DNA from 4 places in the Bacillus sp. PK6-16 genome. Region 1 is predicted to be linked to each of the others. Evidence: riboswitches for the same ligand, from Rfam matches in the RefSeq annotation. Region 1 holds a riboswitch; each other region holds the start of a gene.
What was found. A riboswitch is a leader RNA that binds a small molecule or an ion and turns the genes downstream of it on or off. The one in region 1 is predicted to bind S-adenosylmethionine.
Positions count from the first base shown of each region.

Region 1 (5,514 bases):
TCTGTTTATGGGATATGCATTGTCACAAGGATTAGTAACAGCGGCAATGTTTGCATACATTTCGGGCTCACCATTTGTGTTGCAGAACATATACGGAGCATCACCACAGCAGTTTAGTTTATTCTTTGCAATCAACGGTATCGGTATTATTATTGCTAGTCAGGTTACGGGTCGTTTAGCGGGGAAAGTGAATGAGAAGACATTATTTGTCTCTGGTATCATTATTGCAGCTGTTGGTGGTTTATCTTTACTACTGACAATCTTACTAGGAATAGGGTTAATTGGTGTTTTATGCTCGTTATTCCTTGTCGTATCAAGTGTTGGGGTTGTCTCAACAACTGGGTTCTCATTAGCGATGAGAAATCAAAAACAAGCTGCAGGAACAGCATCAGCTTTATTAGGTTTATTACAGTTCATTTCAGGAGCACTTGTTGCACCGCTAGTAGGTATTGGTGGAAGTAATACAGCATTACCGATGGGTGTTGTAATAGCTCTTTGTGAAGTTGGTGCGGTACTATGCTATTTATTTATGGCTAGAAGAAGTGAAAAGCAGTTTGAACTGCAAGCAAGACAAAATTTAGAGGCTTAACAAAAAAGAACTGATTCAAAGGGAATATTTGAATCAGTTCTTTTTTCATTTCTTTGAAATACCTCATATAGTTTTGTAAGGTGCTGTAGTAAAGCAGTGCAAAAGTTATTTGTATAAAGTGACGATACTGTGACAAACATGTTGGTATATATATTACGATGTCGTCTTAAGTGTAAAAAGTAGGGCGTTCTCGGTATAATAACAAGTGGAGATAAAAGAAACTATAATGAGTAGTAGCTGTAGATAAAAGGAGAAGAAGAGATGAAGAAGGTTTTGGGTATTGCTGTAATGGGAAGTATGATCCTTCTAGCAGGATGTAATGGAAATAAGGATACGAAAGAACCGAAAGAAAAGGTAGAGCAATCTACAGAACAAACAGAAGAAATGAAAGAATACCGTGCAGTACATGAAAAATACGATTTGAAAATGAATAAAGAAATTAATAACGCACTGCAGTTATTTGAAGTGGCAAAAGAAAAGGGCGGTAAGGAAATAACGACTGCTACATATAAAGAAGATGTGCAAAAGGTAACAACGAGCATGTTAGAAGATATTGATCATATACGAAAAGAAATTCGTGTTCCGAAGTCGAAAGAGCAAGAACATGAGGTATATGTCGGTTTCTTGAATGAATCGGAACAAGCAATGAAAAAATTACAGAAGTTAGCGAAAGAAGAAGATTCATCGTTGATTCGTGATATAGAAATTAATTTTGCAACAGCATCGACATACTATAAACGTTTTCAAGCAGAAACGAAAAAATAACCTTGCCTATGCAAGGTTATTTTTTCTTCTTACCATCTCCGTCTTCATCCTCGGATACTAATACCTTCTGTTCTTCGTGAAATTCGGAAATAGTTTGCCCGGTAATATTATCGAAAGGAGTATAAAAAGAAGTAATACGTTTCTTTTTAATAAAGAGTTTATAGAAGCCGATGATGACAAGTATAACGATTGTTAAGGGTAATCCTATAGTAGCAAGAAGTAAGGGGTCCATCTTATAACTCCTTTAATATCATTTCTTTTTATTATAAGCCGAAAACTGTAATTTCGATAAAAGAATTAAAAACTGACTTTTCTAAATTTATCCAATTAGATTGACTTTTCAATTTTTCAGAATTATAATTCGAGATATACAATTTGAACTAAATAATAATATAGCAATTTACTTATCCAGAGAGGTAGAGGGACTGGCCCTATGACACCTCAGCAACGGGTTCTGTAATAAGAACACCGTGCTAATTCCAGCAAGCAAGTCTTGAAAGATAAGTGATGGGCCTTTGTTTGTTAAGCCTTGATCTTATTTTTTAAGATCAAGGCTTTTTGTATTCTAAAAAGAGAAAAGGGAGTAATGGAAAAGTACATTCATAAAACAAAGTAAAAACATGTATTTAGGGGGTTATTGAAGTGTATGTAATTAAAAAATTATCGGTTATGGTGTTCACACTATGGGTTATTACGACAGTGACATTTCTAATTATGCATATTATTCCGGGGGATCCATTTTCATCAGATGCAAAAATCTTTCCTGAAGAAGTGATCCAAAACATGAGAGCGAAGTATCACCTTGATGAACCGTTATGGAATCAATATATTGCTTATTTAGACGGTGTAGTTCATTTTGATTTTGGCGAATCTGTTCAATCAACCGGGCAAGGTGTATCAGAAATTATAACAACTGGCTTTGGTCCATCAGCAATTATTGGTCTACAAGCACTTGTTATTTCATTGTTGGTAGGAATTGCGGCAGGGACATTTGCTGCTCTATATCATGGGAGAGTAATTGACTATAGTGTGAGTTTGCTCGCAATTCTAGGTATTTCTATTCCAAGTTTTATTTTAGCACCACTATTTATACAAGTATTCGCTATCCAATTTGAGCTTTTACCAGTAGCCTCTTGGGGAACATTCGAACATACAGTATTGCCATCCTTTGCATTAGCGTTAGGGCCAATCGCAGTTATTACAAGGTTTGTTCGTTCTAATATGATCGAAGTACTGCAGAGTGATTATATTAAGCTAGCAAGAGCAAAAGGCATACCAATTAAGAAGATTATTATAAGACATGCTCTTCGAAATGCGATTGTTCCAGTACTTACATTTGTGGGACCGTTAATGGCTGGACTTTTAACAGGGACTTTCGTTATTGAAAAAATCTTTTCAATTCCTGGCCTAGGAAAATATTTTGTAGATAGTATTTTTAACCGAGACTATCCGGTGATTATGGGAACAACGATTTTTTATAGTGCATTATTAATTGCTTGTATTTTCATTACAGATATTATTCACCGTATTGTTGATCCACGTATTCGTTCTATTACATAAGGAGGGGGGATATTAAAATGGGAGCTTATGAAATTAATGACCAGTTATTAACAAATGAAGAGAAAAAAGAATTAACGATAAATAAAAATCAGCAAACGATTAGCAGAAAGAAAGAAGTGTTTCGTAAGTTTATATCGAATCCAATCGCAGTTTTAGGAACAGTGACGTTATTGCTAATTATTGTTTTCTCGCTTATTGGCGAAAGTTTAACGCCATTTACTGCGAGTGAACAAGTAAAAGAGGCAACAAATTTACCGCCGAGTAGTGAACATTGGTTTGGAACAGATGATTTAGGGAGAGATATTTGGGCACGTACTTGGGCTGGTGGGAAGATTTCACTAACAGTGGGATTAGTAGCAGCTGCCCTCGATATAGGGCTTGGTGTACTGATTGGTGGATTTAGTGGATACGTGAGAGGGCGTAATCGCCTTGGAACGTTAATTGATGAGTGGATTATAAGAGGAATTGAAGTATTATACGGCATCCCATATTTATTAATTGTTATTTTACTATTAATTGTTATGAAACCAGGTCTTTTCACCATTATTATCGCCCTTGCATTAACGGGATGGATTGGAATGGCTCGTCTCATTCGAGCACAAGTATTGTCTTTAAAACAACGAGAGTTTGTTATTGCAGCAGAGCGATTAGGTACATCACATATGAAAATTATATATGGGCATTTAATTCCGAATTTAACAGGCATTATTATCGTCAATTTATCATTTACAATTCCGGCAGCTATTTTTTCAGAATCATTTTTAAGCTTTATAGGACTTGGGGTACAATCACCAGCGGCAAGTTGGGGGACGATGACGAATGACGCACTCGGGACATTATTGAGCGGAGAATGGTGGCAACTATTTTTCCCAGCAATCATGATTGCACTCATTATGTTCGCATTTAATGCAATTGGTGATGGTTTGCAAGATGCAATTGATCCAAAAATCGTAAAACGGAATCGAAAGGAGAAAAAACATGGGACAGCTCTTATCTTTAGAAAACGTAACGTTAGCCGTTGAAAAAGAGAATAGTAAGCAAGCAATTGTGAAACATGTTTCCTTTTCTATTAACGAAGGTGAAATAGTTGCACTTGTAGGAGAAAGTGGTTCAGGAAAAAGTGTTACAGCACAATCCATTATTGGCTTGAATCAAGAATCCATTCATATCGATGATGGAAATATAGCTTTCCAAGCAAAGGAATTAACGAATTTACAAGAGTCAGAATGGAATCAAATTCGCGGAAAAGATATTTCTTTTATATTTCAAGATCCGCTTTCATCTTTAAACCCAACGATGAAGGTAGGCAAACAAATTACAGAAGTAATTTTGCAACATGGGAACAAATCGAAAAGAGAAGCAAAGGAAATTGCGATTAACTTGTTAACAGATTTAGGGATACATGAAGCAGAGAAACGCTTTGAACAGTACCCACATCAATTAAGCGGAGGTATGAGGCAGCGTATTTGTTTAGCAATTGCGTTTGCTTGTCACCCAAAGCTTGTAATTGCAGATGAGCCGACAACAGCGTTAGATGTAACGATTCAGAAACAAATTATGGGGCTATTAAAAGAAAGAAAAGAAAAACAAAATACGAGTATTTTATTAATTACACATGATTTGGCACTTGTACGTGAAGTTGCTGATCGAGTAGTTGTTATGTACGGGGGACGTGTCGTTGAAAAAGGAACGATACAGGAGGTAATAGGTTCTCCTAAACATCCATATACGAAAAGTTTATTACAAGCAATTCCGAATATGGATGATTCTGAAAAGGTATTACGTGCTATAGAAGGAACGACACCTTCCATTGAAACATTAAATAGCTTTGGTTGTCCTTTTGTAAATCGTTGTCCAGTAGCGATAAAAGAATGTATTCATCGTTTCCCAGAGAGAACAACGTATTCTAAGGAGCATAGTTCACATTGCTGGCAGCATGTTCTGGAGCATAATAAAGCGAAATCAAAAGAGAAGGTGAATGCCTCATGACGACAGATTTAATTACTGTAAAGCAAGTAACAAAAACATATGGAAGTAGAAGTAAAGAAATCACAGCGTTAAAAGATATATCACTTTCTATCCCGAAAGGAACAACACTTGGCATTATTGGTGAAAGTGGTTCAGGAAAAACAACACTTGGAAAGCTCATAGCAGGGATTGAGAGTCCAACGTCTGGTGAAATTGATTATAACGGTCAAGTCGTTCACAAGCTGAAATCAGCTCATAGGCGAGATTTTTTACAGAAAGTACAGTTCATTTTTCAAGATTCCACAGCAGCATTAAATCCGCGCTGGAAAGTACGCGATAGCGTAACGGAAGGTTATATTTCATTCGGTTTAGGTGATAAAGGATTAAAGGATAAAGTAGCGGGTGATGCGCTAGAGCGTGTTGGATTAGATAGAAGATATATTGATCGATATCCGCATGAATTTAGCGGAGGACAACGTCAACGTATCGCTATTGCAAGGGCGTTATTGTGTGAGCCAGAAGTATTGATTCTTGATGAACCAATTTCAGCATTAGACGTTTCATTGCAAATTCAAATTGTACATCTGCTGCAAAAAATCCAAAAAGAACAAGGTTATACATATTTATTCATC
Region 1 covers NZ_CP096511.1:5,114,947-5,120,460, reverse strand. Annotated here, with positions in the region: gene M1D66_RS26240 (multidrug effflux MFS transporter) at 1-589, shown strand, start outside; gene M1D66_RS26235 (hypothetical protein) at 851-1,354, shown strand; gene M1D66_RS26230 (DUF3951 domain-containing protein) at 1,371-1,586, opposite strand; SAM riboswitch class I at 1,756-1,861, shown strand; gene M1D66_RS26225 (ABC transporter permease) at 1,997-2,914, shown strand; gene M1D66_RS26220 (ABC transporter permease) at 2,932-3,936, shown strand; gene M1D66_RS26215 (ABC transporter ATP-binding protein) at 3,893-4,903, shown strand; gene M1D66_RS26210 (ABC transporter ATP-binding protein) at 4,900-5,514, shown strand, end outside.

Region 2 (5,514 bases), 200 kb from region 1:
ATAGGACTTATTATGATGAGTTGTTTTCGAATTTGAAAAGTCAATTATATTTATATGAAATAAACCTTCAAAATGTAGTGGAATTTAAACAACATTTAAAAGAAAAAAGAACGAGTGTTGTGATTGATGTTTCAGGGGCAGATACAATTAGAGTATTAAGCTGCTGTAATGAACTAGGAATTTGTTATATTAATTCAGCCTTGGAAAATGAGGCAGTAGATCAGGACGATAGCTTAATCGGCTTTCAGCTTACGGAAAGATATACAAGGTTTGAGAAGGAGAAAGAGAAATTTACAAATACAAAAGCGATTATAGGTTCAGGTATGAATCCAGGTGTTGTTCAATGGATGGTTGTTGAGCTTATGAAGGAACGACCAAATGAAAGGCCAAGAGCATGTTATATTGTAGAACATGACACATCGTTTTTAAATGATACAGCACTTATAAAGCCACATACACTTTATGCTTCATGGGCAGTAGAGCGATTTTTAGATGAAGCAATCTGGAGTTATCCGATGTATATGAGTCATCATCGTCCTCTTTACTTTTATGAAGATGTATATGCTTCAGAGTATAAAGTGAAGTTAGGAGAAAAAGAATTCTATGGTTGTTTAATGCCACATGAGGAAGTATTAATTTTAGGGAAAAACTTTAATATGGAAGTTGGTTTTCTTTACCGAATTAATGAGTATACAACAAATATAATTAGACAGAACTTAGATCAAGTAGAAGATTTATGGAACTGGAATCGTAAAGTGTTTAATCCAGCGGAAGAAGAGGTTGCTGGAGAGGACTTGGTCGGTGTGTTACTCGTTTATGAAAATAGTGAGACATATATGTATAATGTGATGAATAGTAGCCAAGTTTTTCGTAAATATAAAACGAATGCAACGTATTTTCAGGTAGGGTGCGGGATTTATGCGGGCTTGTCCAGTTTACTTTTAGATCAATTTGAACAAGGTGCTTATTACGTTGAGGAGTTGTTATTAAATACAGAAAGTAAGTACGGTGAGTATTTAAATTTATATATGAAGGATTTTGTAATAGGGCATAATAATTTTACGGATGGATTGTTACATGACAGGGTAAGATGGATGTAAGTTGTTACCAAAAGGAAGGAGAGATCTCCTTCCTTTCATTATTATAAGGTTAAATATTGCCCTGAAAGCAATTTCATACTTATACTTTAAGGAGATAACAATGAAAGTTTTTTGTATCGATCAAGGGGAGTTTTTATATGAATAAATACAAGAGCTTGATTTATGAAGAAAGAAGAGCCTTAAAGGTATTTATATTATTATTTTATATTATATTCTTTTTATATGACGCTATATATTATTTTGTATATCCTGCTATGAATATTAGTGGAACAGAGGTAGGTTGGCCAGAAGGTAGTCTTGGGATAGGTGTGCCTATATTTGTAATAGCATTATTTCCTATTTCTATATATCTTCAAAAAAGAGGGTATGTATATTCTGTAAAATATTTATTTTTATTTGGGTACATGTTTATCAATCTTGTGAATAATTTAATGATTTATTTGCGAACGGATAGACCTTTTGAACATGGTAGTATGGTAGAAATGTTATTAATTTTATTTGCCCCAGTTTTCGTGAATAGAAAATACTTTTATTTAGTTTCCTTTAGTGTAATTGGAAAGTACGTATTTTTCACATTGCTATTACAAGATTTAAAAGTGATAATTCCACTTGTTTTATGTGTATTTTATTTCATTATTTCACATTCTTTATTAAAACGATTTCAATCTTATGTAAGAACAGTGGTTGAAATGATGAACAATATGAAAGAGACGGAAAATTTAGCTGTGATTGGGACTATGTCTACAACAATTGCCCATGAAATTCGAAATCCGTTAACAGCGTTAAAAGGGTTTACGCAAATGCAAAAAGAAAGAAACCCAACTGATACGATGAGCTACGACATTATGCTACAAGAAATTGAAAGAGTCAATGGATTTGTTAGTGAATTGATGTTGTTAGGAAAACCAAAGCCAACAAATTATGAAAGGTGTAATATACGAGACATCCTTCTATATGTTGTGCATCTAATGGAAAGTTATGCAACGCAATATAGAGTTAAATGTCATTTACAAGTAGATGGGAATTTACCGGCTATAAACGGTGATGATAAGCAATTAAAACAAGTGTTATTAAATATCATTAAAAATGGAATAGAATCAATGCCAGAGGGTGGAGAAATTCATATCCGTGCATATCAAAAAACGCAAGGACATTTGTGTATTTCTGTTGAAGACCAAGGATTTGGTATAGAGAATGAGAAGTTAGAAAAAATCGGCAAGGCGTTTTACACAACAAAGGAGACTGGTACAGGACTTGGATTAATGATTACATATAAAATTATTAAGGAACATCAAGGGAGTATCATGATCCAAAGTAGTGTAGGAGTAGGAACGAAAGTAGAAATTTTTTTGCCTACCTTTTAATGTATTGGGAGAAAAGATTTTTCAGAAAAGTGTTCTTGTTGTGTAAATATAAACATTTTATAAAATGTTTCAAGAAGGGTTTTTTTTATAAAATACTTCGTTTATAATGGAGGAAAATATCGACATGAGATTGATTGCTCATGTAGCGGTTCAGTAGTGTTATGAAAAGATAAGAAGGGGTGCACACGCATCCTTTTTTCTATGCAGATATTATGAAAGAGGTGGTATGATGGAATTAACATTAAATTCGACTGTATGTTTACACACGATTCAATTTCGAAAAGAGCAAAAGAATTATATTGTAAAAGATACAATTACAGGAGAAAAATATGAAATGCCGCCACTTTGGATTGATGCATTGGCAATGATGCGTGACGGTTTTTTATTGGGGGAAATTGAAGAGAAATTAAAAGAAGAGTATCCATCCGAAGAAGTGAATATGTTAGCATTCACGAGGCAACTGTTAGAACTAGAACTTGTTGAAATGGTAGATGGAGAAGAGATAGCTTGCACAAAGAAGAAAGAGATAGATTGTTTAGCTTGGGTGCGTCCTCGTGTGGAACAATTCTTTCTTAATTTAAATAGAAAATATAGAAGCAAAGACCAGTAGTGGCCTTTGCTTTTTTTATAGGCTGTGTTTAAAAAATAACAGCAAATGCTCTTGCGAAAGCACCGTCACTATTTTTAATTTTTAAAGGTGCTGCTGAGAAAAAGAAACGTTTTGCTTCGATAGCATCTAGATTTGTTAAGTTTTCAATTAAGTAAATATCATTCCCTAGTAATATGTGATGAATCGGTGATGTTTCTGTTGTGACTTCATCAGGAGAAATGAAATCTAAACCGATAGATTTTACTTTTAATCGCACTAGTTCTTTAGCTAATTCTTCAGAAAGATAAAATGCTTCCTTCTCATAAGCTTCTGTATTCCATTTTGTGGATAGATTAGAATGAAAAATAACAATATCACCTTCTTTTATGTCAGTATTATGCAATACTGTCTTAGGTAATTTTCGCTCTTGAATATGTGTTACATCTATAAGAACAGCTTCACCTACAAATTGATCCAGCGGTAATTGATCGATGGTCGTTGCGCCTGAAATAAAATGCGCAGGAGCATCACAATGCGTGCCAACATGAACGACAGAATGAAAATCTGTAACTTGATATCCTGATTCTTCAACACTTGTAACAGCTTCTAGTTGTATTTTAGGTGTTCCAGGAAATTGAGACATATTATTTTCAAATGTTTGTGATAAATCAATTACTTTCATTTTACATACCTCCAATATATGTTTTTCAAATAATAAAAAGCTCATCCTTCAGTATCAAGAAAGATGAGCTTTACATGCTAGTTGAGTTTTATCTTCCAAAATGCATTGCATTTTGCAGGAATTAGCACCTATTCAGTTTGTATAAACTGAGGTTGCTGGGCTTCAAAGGGCCGGTCCCTCTGCCTCTCTTGATAAAGAAGTATTCAGTTTTTAAAATCGGAATTTTCCGATAGTTAAATTGTAATTCATTTCCTTTTTGCGTGCAATACAAAATAGGTATTCACCCAAATAAAGCTGCTCGCATATTGTAGCTTATGTAAATAGAATGCTGCGAAGGAGTGAGTGCAGTGACAGGAAATGTATTAAATTATTATGCTGGTGGTAATACAGCTAGGGGATTTCACAATTTATACGAAGAGAATTTAAAAGGATTAGACAGATTATTTATCTTAAAGGGTGGCCCAGGAACGGGAAAATCTTCTTTAATAAAGGCAATAGGTCGTGAATGGATTGAAAAAGGATATGATATTGAATTTTTACATTGTTCTTCTGATAATAAATCGGTTGATGGTGTAATTATCCCACAATTAAAAGTAGGAATTGTTGATGGGACATCGCCGCATGTTATTGAGCCAAAAATGCCAGGAGTTGTTGAAGAGTATATAAATTTAGGAATTGCTTGGGACTCAGATAAACTAAGAAAGCAGAAGTTAGAAATTGAAAGATTTGTTTCAGAAGCAAGCAAAGCTTTTCAGTCTGCTTACGCACGTTTTAAAGAGGCATTGGTTATACATGATGAGTGGGAGAAGATATATATTGATAATATAGATTTTAATAAAGCAAATGAACTAACCAATCAGCTAATCCAGAAATTATTTACAGATAAAAGCGGGAGACAATTACTTGTAAAACATCGTTTTTTAGGAGCTGCTACACCGAAAGGAGCAGTTGATTTTGTTCCTAATTTAACAGAAGGGTTACCACATCGTTATTTTATAAAAGGGCGCCCAGGCTCTGGAAAATCAACGATGCTCAAAAAGTTAGCTAAGGCAGCTGAAGAAAAAGGGTTTGAAGTTGAAGTATATCATTGCGGATTTGACCCGAATAGTCTTGATATGGTTATCGTAAGAGAATTAGGTTTTGCAATTTTTGATAGCACCGCACCACATGAATATTTTCCAAGTCGCGAGGGTGATGAAATTATTGATATGTATGCCCTTATTGTTACGCCAGGGACGGATGAGAAATATGCGAAGGAAATTCGTGATGTTTCCATTCAATATAAAGCAAAAATGAATGAGGCGATGTCTTTCTTAGCGAAAGCAAAATCGATTCGTGATAAATTAGAACGAATTTATATTGCTGCTATGGATTTTTCAATAGTAGATGCATATAAAGAGGAGATTCAAAAAGAGTTTGAACGAATTGCTGCTACTGTAATTGAAAAGCAACAATAGACGTTTCATTAGGCTGTCAGTAATTTCTGACAGTTTTTTTAGTATGTAGTAAAATTAATAGTGTATTGTCGAATTTCCAGGGAAATAATCAAAAAATGGAGATGTTATGAAATGAGAGAGAAAATCGAGTTGGAGTTAGAAAGAATTGAAAAAGAGAATGATGTAAAAATTTTATTTGCGGTGGAATCAGGGAGTCGTGCTTGGGGGTTTCCATCGAAAGATAGCGATTATGATGTTAGGTTTGTTTATATACATCCGGTAGAATGGTATTTATCAATTCATGACAAACGAGATGTAATTGAATATCCAATTAGTGATGATT
Region 2 covers NZ_CP096511.1:4,919,226-4,924,739, reverse strand. Annotated here, with positions in the region: gene M1D66_RS25250 (hypothetical protein) at 1-1,100, shown strand, start outside; gene M1D66_RS25245 (ATP-binding protein) at 1,238-2,464, shown strand; gene M1D66_RS25240 (hypothetical protein) at 2,694-3,074, shown strand; gene M1D66_RS25235 (cyclase family protein) at 3,103-3,735, opposite strand; SAM riboswitch class I at 3,821-3,933, opposite strand; gene M1D66_RS25230 (PRK06851 family protein) at 4,083-5,192, shown strand; gene M1D66_RS25225 (nucleotidyltransferase domain-containing protein) at 5,304-5,514, shown strand, end outside.
Region 2: linked by a shared signal. The riboswitch ahead of M1D66_RS25235 (cyclase family protein) and the one ahead of M1D66_RS26225 (ABC transporter permease) in region 1 are both predicted to bind S-adenosylmethionine.

Region 3 (5,514 bases), 2.4 Mb from region 1:
CTCTCGACTGAACTCCTTGTGATAATTGCTTTAAAAACAGTTGGATACGATCTTCAACTAAAAATTGGTTCTGAGAAAGTACGTCATCAATTGCAGATTGATACATTTCAATCCAATAATCAACGACTCCTTCTAATAATTGTTCCTTATTAGAAAAATGATAATACACATTAGACTTTGAAACTTTGCTTACACGTACTAATTCATCCATACTTGTATAAGCAAACCCTTTTTCTAAAAATAATGTTGCAGCTACTTCAATCACACGTTTTTGATTCATTAATTTTACCTTTGTCATAATTAGAACTATATAGTACTAATTTAAATATTGCAAGTATTTATGTTAATTTTTAAAAAAGTTTGATAAAAAAAATTCCACTAACATTGATTTTACTGCAAAAGAATCTTATTTTGAATAAAGTTGAACTGCCCCCCGAAATTGTTCATTCACTATCGACTAATAGAGGTCACCATACATGTCCATTAACTTAAGAAAAAGAAATGCCCCCTTATTCAAATTGCCTAGCGAAAAAATCACGTTTTAATAGACTTCTTTATCATCCCTACCTTTCTATAGATTACTGGTTATGAAGTAGTGCCCCTATAAACAAAACCCTCCAGAAACATCTATAATCTGCCCTGTTACCCAGCGGCTATCAGAAGAAGCAAGGAATGCTACTGTATCTGCAATATCTTCAACTTGCCCTATTCGCCCGAACACAGATGAATTCGTAGCAAAATTTCGTATTTCCGGATCATCTAGCAATTTCGCATTGATATCTGTCTTCGTATATCCAGGCATAATTGTATTCACTGTTATACCTCGTTCTCCAAGATGTTTAGCTAGAGGAAGTGTCATCGTATTTAGTGCACCTTTACTTAAACCGTATGCAATGGACCCTGTAAAACCAAGTCTTACTTCCGCTGATGAAATGTTAATAACGCGCCCTTCTACTCGTAGTAACGGTAATGTTTGCTGGATTAAAAAGAATGGTGCTTTCATATTTACAGACATAATTTCATCAAAAACTTCTTCTGTCGTATTTTCAATCGTTCCTTGTGTACCTATCCCTGCATTGTTTACTAAAATATCAATCTCTGATGTACCAACTTTTATTTGTAATTCATGCTTTAACTGTTCTACTAGCTTCTTGACACCATCAATTGAATTGAGTTCAGCTTCAATTAAGAATGCTTTTCCTCCATTAGATTCAATCTCACTAATCGTTTCATCTGCAGCTGCCTTATTTCGACCGTAGTGAATCGCAACTAATGCACCGTCGTTTGCCAATCTCATTGCAATCGCACGACCAATTCCTCGACTCGCTCCTGTTACTAACGCTACTTTCCCATCAAGATTCTTCATTTTTTCCATCCTTCCTAAATTTCCGTTTGATAAAAACCTATACTTATATTTTCATGTAAACACCAATCATTTTAAATATAGATTTATAGGTAATTTAGTCCATTCGCTTATGATATTATAGTTATAATTCGTAATTTACTTTATAAAACAAAAATAAGGAGGCTACACAATGCAAAACGCCGTAAAACTGGATGAAATCGATCATAAAATTATGAACTTGTTGTATGAAAATGCGAGAATTTCTGTTTCAGAAATAGGACGAATTATATCCATGACGCAGCCTGCTGTAAAAGAACGTATTAACAAGCTTGAAGATCAAGGAGTTATAGCGGCTTATCGAACGAAATTTGAGCCTGCAAAAATTAATAAAAACATTCAAGCATTCATCATGTTTAAAACGAGCCAATGCTCTGATTTTATCCAGTATTGTAATGCAGCTCCTGAAGTAACAGATTTATTTCGAATTAGTGGGGAATTTAATTATATGATGAAGGTCATGAGCGATTCGATGGATTCTCTCGCTACATTTTTAGACTCTTTAATGCAATTTGGCTTGTCATCTCCTTTAATTGTTTTAAAGAGTGAGTTTGAGGAGAAATTGTCATTCTAATAAAGGATACGTATTATCCTCCGCTAACAGTAAAAGCTTTTCCTTTATGAGAAAATCCAACAAAATTAATGATTAGTAATAAAAAAAGAACATTGATTTTCAATGTTCTTTTTTATATCTCTACTTATTATTTAGATTGCTATTCGAAAAAAGTACCTTAATCCCCTTACCCTTGATTCCTCTGCGCCTCTCTAAACTCCTCCTTCACCTTCTCTAACAACCCTTCTTCCGTAATTAATCGATACGCCGTATTTGCTAATGCTTTTGCCGATGTAATTAATGCTTTATCTCCAAGTTCTGAACGTGCTGCTTCTCTAAATTCATTTGTATGTGCAATTAAATCATCTGGTCCGATTTTAATGTACGGATGAATTGTCGGTACGACTTGACTTACGTTTCCTGCGTCGGTTGAACCGATTCCTACTCTTTCTTTACGATTTACATCTTCACCTAATAGTTCTAGTTCTTCCGCTACAATATCGTTATATGTTTTTGTTACGAGTAATTCATCGATTTCATTTTGGAATTGATGGATTTTTACTTTTGCACCTGTTGCTAACGCTGCTCCCTCAGCAATATTTTTTACTTTTTCTGTTACTTCTGCACATCTTTTTCGCGTTGCTGCACGGATGAAGAATCTTGCTGCAGCGTAGTCAGGAATAATGTTAGGTGCTTTTCCTCCTTCTGTAATGACGCCATGAATTCTCACGTCTGACGGAAGTTGTTGGCGAAGTGCATTAATACCGTTATAGAGCTGAATAATCGCATCTAATGCGTTAATCCCTTCTTCTGGCGAAGCTGCAGCGTGAGCTGTTTTTCCGTAAAAATGAAAATCAAGTGGATCGACTGCTAGTGAAGGACTCGTTGTCGCTGTTTTTCCGCTCGGATGAATCATAAGCGCCGCATCAATGTCTTTAAATAAACCTGCCTTTACATAACTTGATTTCGCGCTACCATTTGGCCCTCCTTCTTCTGCTGGCGTACCAAACACGACAACTTCTCCGCCAATTTCTTCAAGTGTTTCTGATAATGCGATTGCTGCTGCAACACTAATTGTGCCGATTAAATTGTGACCACACGCATGACCGAGTCCTGGTAAAGCGTCGTACTCCGCTAAAAATGCAATTGCCGGTCCTTGTTTTCCAGAGCTTTTTCGCGCGATAAATCCCGTTTTATGTCCAGCTATATTGTGCTGCAACTGAAACCCTGCACTACCTAGTAATAAACTTAACGTTCTTGATGCGTAAAACTCTTGGTTTCCAATCTCCGGATTCGCATGAATATCATGACTTGTTTCTATGTACTTTTCCTTATTTCTTTCGATACTCTCTTCAATTGTTTTTCTTTGTGACGCTACTCCTGTCGCTCCCATTTTTCTTCCTCCTTTTATTTTCACGTAAAAAAGCCTCTTTCTAAAAGATAGAAAGAGGCTTCTGTATATACAGTCAAAATGAGCTTCTTTCTTATCTTTCAAGTTACCTTGCTGGAATTGGCACAGTATTCATAACGAATCCGCTGCCGAGGTATCATAGGGCCAGTCCCTCCACCTCTCGTGATAAGAATTTTCATAAAATTATATTAAATTATTTTTTATTCTAAGTTCATTCCAAGTAAAAGTCAAGGAATTCCTATCCGAATTTACCGAATATCTAAAAATCCTTTTAATACACCAATTGTCTCAGGTGCTTGCAGTCTTGCACATACGTACGGAAATTCCGTACTACCTTCAAACATCATTTGAGATGTAAGCGGTGCGCCTGCCCAGAAGATTTCATCATCGATTACTAGGAACGGGAATGCTTTATTTTGTCTTTGTAACTTTACATTTTTCAGTGGAACTGGTCCGTCACTATACACTGTTATTTGCGCATTTGTACGCATTAACGCTTGCCATACTCGCTTATCCACTTGTTTTGTACTTGGAAGTGAAATAATAATTTTTCGTTTTGCTGCTAAAATATCTTTTAATAGCCCTTTCGTTTCCTCAAGATTCATTTCCATAAACCAGCGTAAACGTTTCGATATTTTTCGTTCCCACAATTGTCTTGATGTCGTGCGATCATACACATTTCCGTGACGTTCTATATGAGCTGTTAATTGTGATAACGCTTGTTTTCTCGAAAGGTTTTTACGCATATAATGGCAATCTGATAATTGAATGAACTTCCCTCTCGCCCTTGTCACTGCTACATTGACGAGGCGATGGTTTTTGTGATCAAAGAATAATACGCCAGGTCGTTCTTGCGGATAACTGTCAACCGTATCAAAAATCATCATATCTCTTTCAGAACCTTGGAACTTATGAACTGTCGCCGCTAAAACTGGTATGTTTTGATATTTCGTTCTCTGCAACATTTCTCTCATACACGTCGATAAAAAGCGTGACTGCGCTCTGTAAGGCGTCACAACACCAATGGATTGCACACCGTCTAACAATCCGATTAACATAATTTGCATTGCTACTAAACCAGACATAATGTTAAAACGTGAACCAGAAGCAGCATCTTTTAACGAAAAAGCTCCCATTTGGCTCGTATCAAATAAAACACTCGCTTCATTTGCGAACGGCTGCAATTGCGCAAGTTCTTTACGCTCTGAAACAGACGGATGATCGTATACTCTATTTTTATAAATAAACGAATTCGTAAACTTCGATATATCTGCATGCATACGTCTTTGTTCCTGCAACATAAATAGGTTCGGATGTGCTTCTGATTTATTAACAGACTCAACAATCCCAGCATGGTAAAACATATCTTCCCCAAGCCATTTGCGAACGAGTTCATGATTTGCCATCGCAATTGGAGGTAACTGTAAAAAGTCACCGCAAACGACGATACGTTTTCCAAGTGAAGCAGCTAATGCAATTTGCGGAACATATGCCATACTTACTTCATCTACAACAACTAAATCAAATGTACGCTCATAAATAAGTGAATCAATGGCACATTTCGATAAAGTTGCGCCGATTACTTTCGCATTTTCAATATATTCTTTTTCTACTTCTTTAATTTTAGCCTTTTGCTTTCGAAGATCACTTTCAATCTCCTGCATACGCTTCTTATCAGCAGATGTTGCTTTATACGATAAGATTTTTTCACGAAGCTCTTGGCGTGTCTCTTCTAAATAGAGTCTTTCCTCACCCCAAGATCCGTTCGTCGTTTCAACTAACTTCGACGCAAGTAACGTTTCATGATTTCGTATATGTTCATGTTGACTATAACCGTAACGAACAATTTCACCAGGCGTCCATTTCTTTTTCTTCTCAATTTGCTTCGTTACTTCACTCATTAATACGTCTACTGCCGCATTACTATGAGCTAACACAAGTACCGATTTTTCTTTTTGATAATGAGCCGAAATAATACGTGATAAATTGTAAGACTTCCCTGTTCCAGGTGGTCCCCATACGTACGTTGTCGGATTGTAAAACGCGCGATATGCCAGTTCATTTTTCGGATTTTTCATCTTCTCAATATGTTTCGGACTGCTCGTCCCATCAACAAGACGCTTTATACGATTACGTTTTAGCTTATCT
Region 3 covers NZ_CP096511.1:2,252,837-2,258,350, reverse strand. Annotated here, with positions in the region: gene M1D66_RS11615 (TetR/AcrR family transcriptional regulator) at 1-280, opposite strand, end outside; gene M1D66_RS11610 (SDR family oxidoreductase) at 602-1,366, opposite strand; gene M1D66_RS11605 (Lrp/AsnC family transcriptional regulator) at 1,536-1,976, shown strand; gene M1D66_RS11600 (M20 family metallopeptidase) at 2,143-3,348, opposite strand; SAM riboswitch class I at 3,437-3,538, opposite strand; gene M1D66_RS11595 (AAA domain-containing protein) at 3,615-5,514, opposite strand, start outside.
Region 3: linked by a shared signal. The riboswitch ahead of M1D66_RS11600 (M20 family metallopeptidase) and the one ahead of M1D66_RS26225 (ABC transporter permease) in region 1 are both predicted to bind S-adenosylmethionine.

Region 4 (5,514 bases), 280 kb from region 1:
GTAATGCAGGGTTACATTCATTATTTAAAGATGTCTTTGTTTCGGAAGATACAGGTTTTCAAAAACCGATGAAAGAGTATTTTGATTATGTTTTTGAACGGATTCCTAACTTTGCACCTGAAGAAGGGCTGATTATTGGGGATTCATTAAGCGCTGATATTAAAGGTGGATATGTAGCGGGAATTGATACTTGTTGGTTTAATCCAGAAAGGAAATTAAATGATAGTGGGATTATACCGACATATGAAGTGCATAATTTTGAGGAGTTAGAAGCTTTATTAAAGCAGCATGTGTAATAAAAATAGGCAGTGGAGCTTTCGTCCCCACTGCCTATTTTTATTAATTTTTATTTTCGTTATGTTTTGGGAGTGGAAAGGCATTCCCGATAGCAGCTGCACCAAGCATGGGCAATAGTAAATTAAGCGGGAAAAACATAAGTAATAGTAATGTTATAGCTATTGGCTTTCGTAACGCATAGCTTGAAATTGCTGTCGTTACGATGGCAACAGATGCTACTGGATCTATAGGAAGAATAGATGCTACAGCGTATCCGATACTTGAACCAGAAAATATAATTGGGAAGATATGTCCACCTCGCCACCCTGTGTTCAAACAAACGGCAGTAATGCACAACTTTAAAATCCCTGAAAGAAGTAGTATCCAAAAAGATAAATGGCTCCATTCAACAACTAATTCTTTTAATTGATGTTCCCCTGAAAATAATGTGTACGGAAGAAAAGTTCCTGCAATTCCTAATAAAATGCCACCGATAATTCCGAGTGTCAGCTTGTATTCTCTAAAAGGGTGAATTAACTTTTCTAATGTGAATTCTAACTTGAAATAAAAGAAACCAACTATAGCGCCGATACTAGCAAGTGGAAGAAATGCAATCCATTCATTGAAAGAAAGTGCACCTTCCCCGAAATCAACAATAAAGGATCCACGATTATCAAGTTTACTCAGTAGTAAATAAACAGAAAAACCTGCGAAAGTAGTAGCTAAGTATACAATCGCTTTTTTTCCTTTAGAAAAAGCAGCAATTTGTTCCCCCTCATTTTCATTTGGTGCTAAATAACCGAATAATGGTGCGTTAAAAATGACACTTAAAGTAGCGCCAATTCCGATCTCGGTTAGCTCATTCATACCCTTTAAGGCAAATTTAAAGCGATCCCCTACCCATGTGCACAGTCCGCCTATAATTCCAACTAGTGCGGCTTCTGGACCAAGACTAGCACCGAAAATTAAAACAATAATCGCTGTTAAAGTAGCCTGATGGACAAAGCGATATTCGATTCGACCAGTTTTTTTATATTCAGCCATCACTTCAGGCATAAGGCGTGGGTATGTACCGAAATGTTTTTGTGATAGACCAACGAGGACCCCGCCAATTATTGTTACGCAAAGGGTGTAATAAGAGGGAAAAGAGAGAACTTCAGGCAAGTATCCCCAAATAAAGTGGATTCCAATATTTATTGTGACTAAAAATAACCAGACTGTAGCTCCTACTATAGATCCTAGAAGAATGCCATATAGAGCAAGTATGTAATGCATATCTTTTTTATTTGTCATGTTATACCTCCGTTATGTAAATCTTAGTAGGGAAAAAAGTGAAATATACTAGTGAAAAATGGATTGAATATATATAGTATCTTTTTGAGAAGATGGCCTATTCAACATATAGGCTAACTTTTGGGGAATTTGAATTTATAGGTTAAATTACTTATTTAATTTTATAGACTGATTTGAGGTTTTTAAAGGTCTTTTTTGAAATAGACTAGAATATATTTCTTTTGTTGCTTTATATGAAACTGTTAACATTTATTTTAGAACATTCAGAAAAACTGTTTGACATTAGGAAATTATTGCTATAAAATCAACGGTAATTGCATAGTCTTATCAAGAAAAGGTGGAGGGACAGGCCCGATGAAACCTTGGCAACAGCCGTATAACGGAATTGTGCCAAATCCTGCAGGTGGTAATCCTGAGAGATAAGAAAGAGCCTTTAGAGCGTGTTTTCAAACTGCTCCTTTCTTGTTTTCAGGAAAGGGGCAGTTTTTTATTTTGTATAAAAGAAAGGAGAATGAGAGATGGGAGAATCATGGGGAAAAGGAACAATTTGTGTGCAAGGTGGCTATACGCCAAAGAATGGTGAACCACGTGTTTTACCACTTTATCAAAGCACAACGTATAAATACGATACTTCGGATGATTTAGCAGCTCTATTTAACTTAGAGGCAGAAGGATATATTTATACACGTATTGGAAACCCTACTCTAGCAGCATTTGAGCAGAAGTTATCAGATTTAGAAGGCGGTGTAGGAGCTGTTGCAACGGCTTCTGGGCAAGCAGCTATTATGCTCGCAGTTTTAAATATTTGTAGTAGTGGAGACCATTTACTTTGCTCTTCAACTGTTTACGGGGGAACGTTTAATTTATTTGGGGTGAGTTTACGTAAGTTTGGCATTGATGTTACGTTCTTTAATCCAAATTTAACGGCAGATGAAATTACGGCGCTTGCTAATGACAAGACGAAACTTATCTATGCAGAATCGTTAGGAAATCCAGCGATGAATGTTTTAAATTTTAAAGAATTTTCAGCTGCCGCTAAAGAATTAGAGGTACCTTTTATCGTTGATAATACATTAGCAACTCCTTATTTATGCCAGGCGTTTGAACATGGGGCAAATATTATTGTTCATTCTACGACGAAGTATATCGATGGGCATGCGAGCTCCTTAGGCGGTATTGTAATTGACGGTGGAAACTTTGATTGGACAAATGGAAAGTATCCTGAACTTGTTGAACCAGATCCAAGTTATCACGGTGTAAGTTACGTTCAAAACTTTGGTGCAGCAGCGTATATTGTGAAAGCACGTGTTCAGCTATTAAGAGATTATGGAAATTGTATGAGCCCATTCAATGCATATATTAGCAATATTGGCTTAGAAACATTGCATTTACGAATGGAACGTCATAGTGAAAATGCTCTTGCAGTTGCTAAGTGGCTTGCTAATCATGAACGTATTGAATGGGTGAATTATCCAGGCTTAGATAGTAATGAAAATTACTCATTAGCACAACAGTACTTGAAAAAAGGTGCTAGTGGTGTTTTAACTTTCGGTATTAAAGGCGGATTAGAAGCAGCAAAAGAATTTATCGCAAATGTAAAACTAGCAACTCTTGTAACGCACGTAGCTGATGCACGAACTTGCGTTATACATCCTGCTAGTACGACGCATAGACAATTAAATGCTGAAGATCAGCGTTTAGCGGGTGTTACATCTGATTTAATTCGTTTATCGGTTGGTATAGAAGATGTTTCTGATATTATTGCAGATTTGGAAGCAGCTCTAGTTGGAGGCAAAACACATGCCGATCATAATTGATAAAGATTTACCGGCTCGCAAAGTGTTGCAAAAAGAAAATATTTTTGTAATGACGAAGGAGCGGGCAGAAACACAAGATATACGTGCTTTAAAAATTGCTATATTAAATTTAATGCCAACGAAACAAGATACAGAGGCGCAATTACTTCGCTTAATTGGAAACACACCGTTACAATTAGATGTTCATTTGCTTCATATGGAATCACATCTATCGCGTAATGTAACGCAAGAACATTTAACAAGCTTTTATAAAACGTTTCGTGATATTGAAAATGAAAAGTTTGATGGGCTCATTATTACAGGAGCGCCAGTGGAGACCCTTGCTTTTGAAGAGGTAGATTATTGGGAAGAGCTTAAACATATTATGGAGTATTCAAAAACGAATGTAACATCTACGCTCCATATTTGCTGGGGGGCACAGGCTGGCTTGTACTATCATTATGGTGTTCCAAAGTATCCCCTTAAGGAAAAAGTGTTCGGTGTATTTGAACATGAAGTTTGCGAGCAACATGTGAAATTATTACAAGGATTTGATGAATTGTTTTTTGCTCCGCATTCTCGTCATACAGAAGTACGAGAGAATGATATTAGAGGAGTGAAAGAATTAACATTGTTAGCAAACTCTGAAGAAGCAGGTGTTCACCTTGTTATTGGGCCAGAAGGAAGGCAAGTGTTTGCCCTTGGACATAGCGAATATAGTTGTGAGACGTTAAAACAAGAATACGAACGAGATCGTGACAAGGGATTAAATATTGATGTGCCAAAAAACTATTTTAAACATAATAATCCAGATGAAAAGCCGCTTGTTAGGTGGAGGAGTCATGGTAATTTATTGTTTTCTAATTGGTTGAATTATTACGTGTATCAAGAAACCCCTTATATATTGTAAAGAAAGATTGTGTAACACGTGGCAACGTTTTCCTTGTAAAGATTAACCTTTATTTTTCCGAATGTTCAAAATACATTGTTTTTCAGATTTTTTACTCATATAATTTCATCTAAACACAATTTTTGAGGGGTGGACAGTACTATGAAAGAAATTCAAGTTGGGTTATTAGGTCTTGGGACAGTTGGCAGTGGTGTGGTTCGTATTATTACGGATCATCAAGAACGACTCATACACCAAGTAGGTTGTCCAGTGAAGGTAACGAAAGTATTAGTGCAAAACATTGAGAAAGAGAGAGAGGTAGAGGTACCTTCTACTCTATTAACACAAGATGCAAATGAAATTTTAGATAATCCAAATATTGATGTTGTTATTGAAGTGATGGGTGGCATTGATGATGCAAAATCATATATTTTACAAGCTTTAAAAAGCGGAAAGCATGTTGTAACTGCAAATAAAGACTTAATGGCATTACATGGAGCTGAATTATTAGCGACAGCAAAAGATAATAAGGCTGATTTATTCTATGAGGCGAGTGTGGCAGGGGGAATTCCAATTTTACGCAGTATCGTAGAAGGACTTTCTTCAGATCTTATTACGAAAGTAATGGGAATTGTAAATGGAACAACAAATTTTATTTTGACGAAAATGTCAGACGAAGGGAGAGCATATAACGACGTGTTAAAAGAAGCCCAACAACTTGGATTTGCAGAAGCAGATCCAACATCAGATGTAGAAGGTTTAGATGCAGCAAGAAAAATGACGATTTTAGCTACCCTCGGTTTCTCTACAAATGTAGAGCTTGGAGATGTGAAAGTAAAAGGTATTACCTCTATTACAGAGGAAGATATTGAATACAGTAAGAGCTTAGGTTATACAATTAAATTAATCGGTCTTGCAAAACGAGATGGTGAAAAATTGGAGGTTACAGTTGAACCAACTTTACTTCCAAATACACATCCTCTTGCAGCAGTACAAAATGAATATAACGCTGTGTATGTGTACGGTGAAGCAGTTGGGGAAACGATGTTTTATGGACCAGGCGCAGGAAGTTTACCGACAGCTACAGCTGTTGTTTCGGATTTAGTTGCTGTAATGCAAAATATTAGATTAGGGGTAACAGGAAATAGTGCTGTAGTCCCACAATATCAAAAAGTATTAAAAGAGCCAGACGAAATTGTCGTGAAAAAGTTTTTAAGACTGCATGTAAAAGACGAAATTGGTGTATTTGCAAAAATTACT
Region 4 covers NZ_CP096511.1:90,830-96,343, forward strand. Annotated here, with positions in the region: gene M1D66_RS00425 (YjjG family noncanonical pyrimidine nucleotidase) at 1-296, shown strand, start outside; gene M1D66_RS00430 (chloride channel protein) at 340-1,569, opposite strand; SAM riboswitch class I at 1,891-1,995, shown strand; gene M1D66_RS00435 (bifunctional O-acetylhomoserine aminocarboxypropyltransferase/cysteine synthase) at 2,088-3,386, shown strand; gene metA (homoserine O-acetyltransferase MetA) at 3,370-4,275, shown strand; gene M1D66_RS00445 (homoserine dehydrogenase) at 4,417-5,514, shown strand, end outside.
Region 4: linked by a shared signal. The riboswitch ahead of M1D66_RS00435 (bifunctional O-acetylhomoserine aminocarboxypropyltransferase/cysteine synthase) and the one ahead of M1D66_RS26225 (ABC transporter permease) in region 1 are both predicted to bind S-adenosylmethionine.